DNA from 2 places in the Mesorhizobium sp. YL-MeA3-2017 genome. Region 1 is predicted to be linked to the other one. Evidence: riboswitches for the same ligand, from Rfam matches in the RefSeq annotation. Region 1 holds a riboswitch; the other holds the start of a gene.
What was found. A riboswitch is a leader RNA that binds a small molecule or an ion and turns the genes downstream of it on or off. The one in region 1 is predicted to bind cobalamin.
Positions count from the first base shown of each region.

Region 1 (3,554 bases):
CAGGCCGACGGCGAAGGAGCCCAGCGCATAGACGCCGATGACGAGGCTGGCAGCACCCGGTTGGCCGAGTTCCTTGGTGATGGCCACCGAACTCACCTCGGCGGTGGCGAAGATCGCGCCGACGAAGATGAGGGCGAAGGTGACGATGCGCACCGGCCAGAGCGCGATGGCCGAGCCGCCGCTGCCATGTTCGAGCGGCCTAACCTTCGGCTCGCTGGCGCGCTGCAGGATGAAGGCCGTCATGCCGAAGGCGAGGAACAATGTGCTGGCCAGCATGCCGGCTTCCGGGAACAGGGCGACGGAGAGGCCGACCGACAGCGAGGCGCCGGCAATGTAGACGAGCTCATCCGCCGCCGATTCGAAGGCGAAGGCGGTGTTGAGCTCAGGCCGGTCGCGGAAGATTTCGGTCCAGCGCGCCCGCACCATGGCCGGCACGCTGGGCATGGCGGCGGCCAGGAAGGCCGAGACGAACAGCGTCCAGGCCGGCCAGTCCTGGTTGGTGGCGACGAGAAGTGCTGCGAAGGCGATGATCGAGACGATCGTCGTCGGCACCGCGACGGCGGTCTGGCCCATGCGGTCGACCAGCCGCGATATCTGCGGCGCCAGGAAGGCGTTGGTGAAGGCGAAGGTGGCGGAAACGCCGCCGGCCAGCCAATATTCGCCGCGCGTCTGCGACAGCATGGCGACGATGCCGATGGGCGCCATGGCGATGGGCAGGCGGGCGATGAAGGCCGCGGCCGCAAAACCCTTGGTTCCCGGGGTTCGGAAGATTTCGCTGTAAGGATTGTGCATCGGAGCACTCCTGGATTTTCGAAGGGGTGCCACATACATACGTGGCGTATGCGAATGAGATAATTGCATACGTTGCGTATGTCAATTAATATGCGGTGCGTATGTGAAAAAATATACGCGACGTATGTGAAAAGGAACGACCAGATGAGGACCGCGCACAAACCTCGCAGCGAAATGATCGCCGAGACGCGCGCCAAGCTGATCGCGGCGGCGCGGCGCGCCTTCGCCACCGTCGGTTACGCCAACGCCTCGATGGACGACTTCACCGCCGAGGCGGGGCTGACCCGCGGCGCGCTCTATCATCACTTCGGCGACAAGAAGGGATTGCTGGAGGCCGTCATCGCCGAGCTCGACGCGGAGATGAACGAGCGGCTGTGCGTCATCTCGGCCCGGGCGACGGACCGCTGGCAGCGCTTCGTCGATGAGAATGTCGGCTATATCGAAATGGCGCTGGAGCCGGAAATCCAGCGCATCGTGCTGCGCGACGGTCCGGCAATCCTCGGCGACCCGTCGCAATGGCCCAATGCCAATGCCTGTATCACCTCGATAACCGGCAACCTCACCGCGCTGAAGGAGGAGGGCGTGGTCGGCGACATCGACCCGGAGGCGATGGCGCGCATCGTCAGCGGCGCCTCGCTTTACGCCGCACAGTGGATCGCCAACGCCGACGATCCGCATGAGACGTCGAAGAAGGCGGTCAAATCCTTTCGCGCGCTTCTGGAAGGGCTGCGCGTGCGCGACAATCAGGCTGCCTGACGGTTACCGGTCCGCGCCGGGTGCAACGCAGGCGGCCTTCAGCGCCTCCTCGCCGGCGCCGGCATAGGTCTCGCTCATGATGAGGTCGGCCAGCGGCAGCCGCGAGGCCCAGCCGCTGTGCTCCAGGTCCGGCCGCGCGGCGAACTCGCGGACATGGCCGACGCAGAGATAGGCGATGGGCACGACCGGCTCGGGAATGTCGAGCAGGCGCTTGAGCGCGTCGGCATCGAGAATGCTGACCCAGCCCACGCCGATGCCTTCCGCCCGCGCCGCCAGCCAGAAATTCTGCACGGCGCAGACCGTGCTGAAGAGATCCATCTGCGGATTGTGCCAGCGGCCGAGCGGCGAGCCCTCGCTGCGGCGCCGGTCGCAGGTGATGCAGAGGTTCAGCGCGCTTTCGCAGATGCCTTCCAGCTTGAGCTTGCGGTAGAGCGCCTGCCGCTCCCCGGCGATGTGTGGCAGTTCCTCGTTGCGCGCCGCGAGGAACAGGTCGCGCACCGCCTCGCGCCGGCCCATGTCGCGGACAACGACGAAGTTCCAGGGCTGCATGAAGCCGACCGAGGGTGCGTGATGCGCGGCCGTCAGAAGCCGCGCCAGCACGGCGTCGTCGATGGGGTCTGGGCGGAAATGGCTGCGCACGTCGCGGCGCGTGAAGATGGCGCGGTAGACGGCGTCGCGTTCGAAATCCTCGAACGAATTGTCGGGGGAGGCTGGAGTGCGGACGGCGTGCATCGCGTTTCCCTTGCGATCGGAACCATACCATCCGCCCGTCCATGCGGATGACCATTCCTGCCCGGCCGGTCTTCTGGCTTGGGTTCGTCCCGCTTGCGGCGCCTTCCCGTTCCGAAAAACAGTGGCCTTTGCCGAGCGGTCCCCCATACAGCGCTGGGCACGCCACGGATTTTCACCGTGTTCCCGATTCTCCCGCCTCGCAGCGGGCACCTGGCAGCGATGTCATCTTAGCGCATTGCCGGCGTAAGAACAGCCGGGAAGCCGACGCCAAATGACGCGCCGGGCATTTTCCCCAGCGCCATGCCGCTTGTCGCGTGGCCATCACGACCATTGCTGATAAGATAGGGCGATGACGACCCGCCTTTATTCGCATCCGATCTTTCTGGAGCACATCACGCCGCCCGGCCACCCGGAGCGGCCGGACCGGCTGCGCGCCATCGAGCGTGTGCTCGACGACGAGGCTTTCGCCGCGCTCGACCGGCGCGAGGCGCCATTGGGCGACGAGGCGACCATCCTCTATTGCCATCCGAGGGATTTCGTCGAACGCGTGCGCAAGGCGATCCCCGCGACCGGCCTTGCCCAGATCGACACCGACACCACTGCCAGCCCGAAGACCTGGCAGGCTGCGCTGACCGCGATCGGCGCTGCCAATGCGGCGGTGGACGATGTCTTCGCCGGCGATGCCGACAATGTCTTCGTGGCGGCGCGGCCGCCCGGCCACCATGCCGAAAAGACCACCGCCATGGGCTTCTGCCTGTTCAACACTGCCGCGATTGCCGCGCGTCACGCGCAGGAAAAGCATGGCGTCGAGCGTGTCGCCATCGTCGACTGGGACGTGCACCACGGCAACGGCACCCAGGACATTTTCTGGGACGATCCCTCGGTGCTCTACTGTTCGACGCATCAGATGCCGCTTTTCCCTGGCACCGGCGCCAAGAACGAGACCGGTGCCGGCAACATCGTCAACGCGCCGCTGGCGCCAGCCACCGGCAGCGATGTCTTCCGGGAGGCGTTCCGCACCCGTGTCTTGCCGGCGATCGACGCCTTCGCGCCGGATCTCGTCATCATCTCGGCCGGCTTCGACGCGCATCATCGCGACCCGCTGGCCGAGATCAACCTGACCGAGGACGATTTCGACTGGGCGACCGGGCAGCTGATGGACAGCGCCCGCCGCCACAGCGCAAACAGGCTGGTCAGCCTGCTCGAAGGCGGCTACGACCTGCACGGATTGGCATTTTCGGTCGCAGCGCATGTCGGCCGCCTGATGAAAGGAT
Region 1 is NZ_JAUSVH010000001.1:4,614,709-4,618,262, forward strand. Features, by position in the region: gene QFZ88_RS21745 (MFS transporter) at 1-792, opposite strand, end outside; gene QFZ88_RS21750 (TetR/AcrR family transcriptional regulator) at 937-1,548, shown strand; gene bluB (5,6-dimethylbenzimidazole synthase) at 1,552-2,280, opposite strand; cobalamin riboswitch at 2,326-2,509, opposite strand; gene QFZ88_RS21760 (histone deacetylase family protein) at 2,630-3,554, shown strand, end outside.

Region 2 (3,554 bases), 240 kb from region 1:
GGTCCAAAACAGCACGGAATGGGCGGCGCGCTGGTCGCCGGCGAAGACCAGGTAATTGGTCAGCGCCGTGAACAGGAACGAGACGGCGAGGCCGGCGAGGATCAGCCGTTCCGGCCCCTGGCCGCGAATGCGGGCGACAAGCAAGAGCACGACGATCGCGGTGAGGATGCCGCCGGCGAAGGCGGCAAGCGGCAAGGTCCAGATGCCGAGCCGGTCGCCGAAGACGGTGATGACCGAAACCGCGCCGGCGGCCGCGCCTGACGACAGGCCGAACAGGAACGGGTCGGCCAGATCGTTGCGCGTCACCGTCTGCAACAGCGCGCCGACGACGCCGAGGCCAGCGCCGACGCAGATGGCGAGGATCGCCCTCGGCAATCTCAAGTCGACGACGATCTTCTCGACCGGCACCGAAACGGCGGCCGCGTCGAGGCCGACGGCGCGCGCAAGTGCCGCGATCACGTCTCCCAACGGAATGACCGTCGAGCCATAGGCGATCGACAGCAGCGCCAGCAGGACAATCAGTGCCGCGCCAATACCGATCGCCGCGCCGTAGGACCTCGTCACGTTCAGAAAGCCTCCGGGTGCATGGCCTTGGCGATCTTGTCGATGGCTTCGATGTTGGCCGGCCCGGGCGTCAGCTCCGCATAACGAAGGGCGACGAAGCGGTTGTTCTTGACCGCGTCCGTTTCCTTCATGGCCGGGTGGCTTTTAAGAAAATCAATCAGCTTCCGGTAGCCGGCCGCATCCTGGTAGTCGAGCAGGACCAGGAATTCCGGGTTCCTGGCGGCGACCGTCTCCCAGTCGGTGTTGCCCCAGCTGGTCTGCATGTCAGCCATGATGTTGGTGCCGCCGGCGGCCTCGATCATCGCGGTCGGAATGGCGAATTTGCCGGCGGTGAAAGGCTTGTCCTCGCCGGAATCGTAGAGGAAGACGCGCGTGCCGCTGCGGTTGCCGACCTTGGCGGTGATAGTGCCAAGCCTTTCCTTCCAGCCGGCGACCAGGGCGTTCGCCTTCTCTTCCTTGCCGAAAATCTTGCCGAGTTTCTCGACGTCGCCAAACAACAGGTCCATCGACGCCGCCGGGCGGTTCTTGTCGACGTGGATACAGCTTTCGGTGAGAAGCAGCGTCTTGATGCCGTGCGGGGCCAGCGTATCAGGCGTCACCTCGCCGCCGGGCTTCATGCCGTAATACCAGCCGGCGAAGAAGAAATCGGGCTCGACCGCGAGCAGGTTTTCCAGCGTCGGATACTTCGGCGCGAGTTCCGGGATCGCGCCCTGGGCGGCCTTGAACGCGGCATCGACCTTGTACCAGCCGGTGATGCCGGTCAGGCCGACGATCTCGGGCTGCAGCCCCAGCGCGAAGGCCATTTCAGACATGTTGAGATCGTTGATGACCGCGCGCTTGGGCGGCGCGTCGAAAGTCAGCGGAACGCCGCAATTGTCGACGGTGACCGGGAAGGCAAAAGCCGCCGATGCAAACAGCGAGAGGGCAAGACCAAGCGCAAGACGTTTCATGGGAACTCCGTTGGGATTGTTCAGCGGGAAAGGCGGATCGGAACGTCGAAGACCGTCAGTTCGCGGTCCCGTTCTTCCGGATGGGGGAACCGCAACACGTCGATCGAAAAGACCTCGCGCACCAGAGCGGGCGTCAGCGTCTCGACCGGCGAGCCGAGCGCGCGCAACCGCGCCTTGTCCATGACGGCGACATGGGTGGCAAAGGGCGCGACCAGCGGCAGGTCGTGCAAGACGGTGACGACGGCGATGCCCAGCCTGGCAACGAATTCGAGCAATTCGCCGCGCGCGCGGGGGTCGAGGTGATTGGTCGGCTCGTCGAGGAACAGCACGGTCGGCCGCTGCGCGATGGCGCGGGCAAGCTGGGCGCGCTGGCGCTCGCCGCCGGAGAGTGAGCCCATGGCGCGCGCTTGCAGCGGCAGCAGGCCGGTCTGACCAAGCGCATCGACAACGATGTCGCGCTCGTCCGCCTGGCCATGCAGGCTGGCATGCGGGATGCGACCGAGCCCGACATAGTCGAGGACGGACAGGCGTGGGTCCGGCTGGTCGGACTGGCCGACGACGGCGATCCTGCGCGCCCGCTCGGCCATCGACAGCCGGTCGAGCCGTTGGCCCTCGAGGCTGACCGTGCCCCGGCTCGGGCGCAGCATGCCGCACAGCATGCGCAAAAGCGTCGTCTTGCCGGCGCCGTTGGGGCCGATGATGGCGAGCCTTTCACCGGCTGCCAGGTCGATGCCGACTTCCTCGACGAGGCTGACGCCGGTTTCAGGCCGGTAACAAAGGCCGCGGGCCTGAAGAACCGGCCCGTTCATGGCAGAACGTCCGATGCGACGCGTGAGGTGCGTGGCGAGACCGACGCGGCCGCCGCGCGGCATACGCGTTTGCGTCGAAGAGCAGCAATACCTTCCACCGATCTCTCTTTCGATCAGGCGCGGAAGGATGGCCGGGATGACGGCAGACGCCGCCCTCTAAGCTTCCTCCCGGCACACCCCGTCCGGTCAACTCGTTGCGATGGCAGGTCTCCTGGCTCGCGGGTCTCGGCTCGGTCCTGCCTTCCCGGCCTGTCGGCCAGTGGCGTATTTCGGACTTTGCTACCGCTTACAGTTGCGGGGGCAGCCATGGCCTCGGCCCGAAGAGCCTCACCATGTTCCCTTTTCACCCCGGACCTTTCGATTCGGGGAACCATCGTCGGGCACCCTATTGGGGCGGCCGCCGCGTGGCAATGGCCATTCATGCTCGCCCGCGGAGCCGGCGGCGGGCCGATCGCCGGGCGGCGTATAACGAACGCGCGGGCGGTGGCAGTCGCAGTCGATATGGCTCCGGGCGGTGAACAGTTTGCGCAGCGAAGCGATGATCATGCCGCCTGCCCTTCCCAGTTCGGGAACGGATCGGACATGTCGCGCCACAGCTCCGGCGCGAAGACCGGACAATCGACGAGGCAGGCATCGAGCTCGGCCCGGATATGGACCTCGTTCATGGGATTGCAGCCGATGAAGACCAGTTCCTGGCGGCGGTCGCCCCACATTGGATCGAGATAGGGCAGCATGGCGTCCCGCCATTCATTGCTGTCGGGCCAGCGGTTGCGGGGAACTGCGGCCCACCACAGGCCGCGCCTGCCGGTTTTGACCAGCGCGCCGGCCTGGCTCAGTTCGCCGACATGGCTTGGCCGCGTCGCCAGCCAGAAAAAACCCTTGGCGCGCACCACGCCCGGCCACGGCCGGCTGACGAATGCCTTCAGCTTCATTGGATCGAAGGGGCGGCGCTCGCGATAGACAAAGGAGCGGATGCCGTATTCCTCGGTCTCGGGCATGTGGTCCTTGAAGCCGTTCAGCTCCTTGAACCAGAGCGGGTGCTGTTCGGCGCGTTCGAAATCGAAGCGGCCGGTGTCGAGCACCTTGCCGAGCGGGACGCGGCCGAAATCCGCCTCGATCAGTTCGGCCTCGGGGTTGAGCGCACGGACGATCTTGCGCGCCAGTTCGCGATCGGGCGCGGCGCAGGCCGAGACCTTGTTGAGCACGACGACATCGGCGAATTCGATCTGCT
Region 2 is NZ_JAUSVH010000001.1:4,857,342-4,860,895, reverse strand. Features, by position in the region: gene QFZ88_RS22835 (FecCD family ABC transporter permease) at 1-564, opposite strand, end outside; gene QFZ88_RS22830 (ABC transporter substrate-binding protein) at 567-1,514, opposite strand; gene QFZ88_RS22825 (ABC transporter ATP-binding protein) at 1,535-2,323, opposite strand; cobalamin riboswitch at 2,507-2,713, opposite strand; gene zigA (zinc metallochaperone GTPase ZigA) at 2,866-3,554, opposite strand, start outside.
Region 2: another riboswitch for cobalamin. It lies ahead of QFZ88_RS22825 (ABC transporter ATP-binding protein); the one in region 1 lies ahead of bluB (5,6-dimethylbenzimidazole synthase).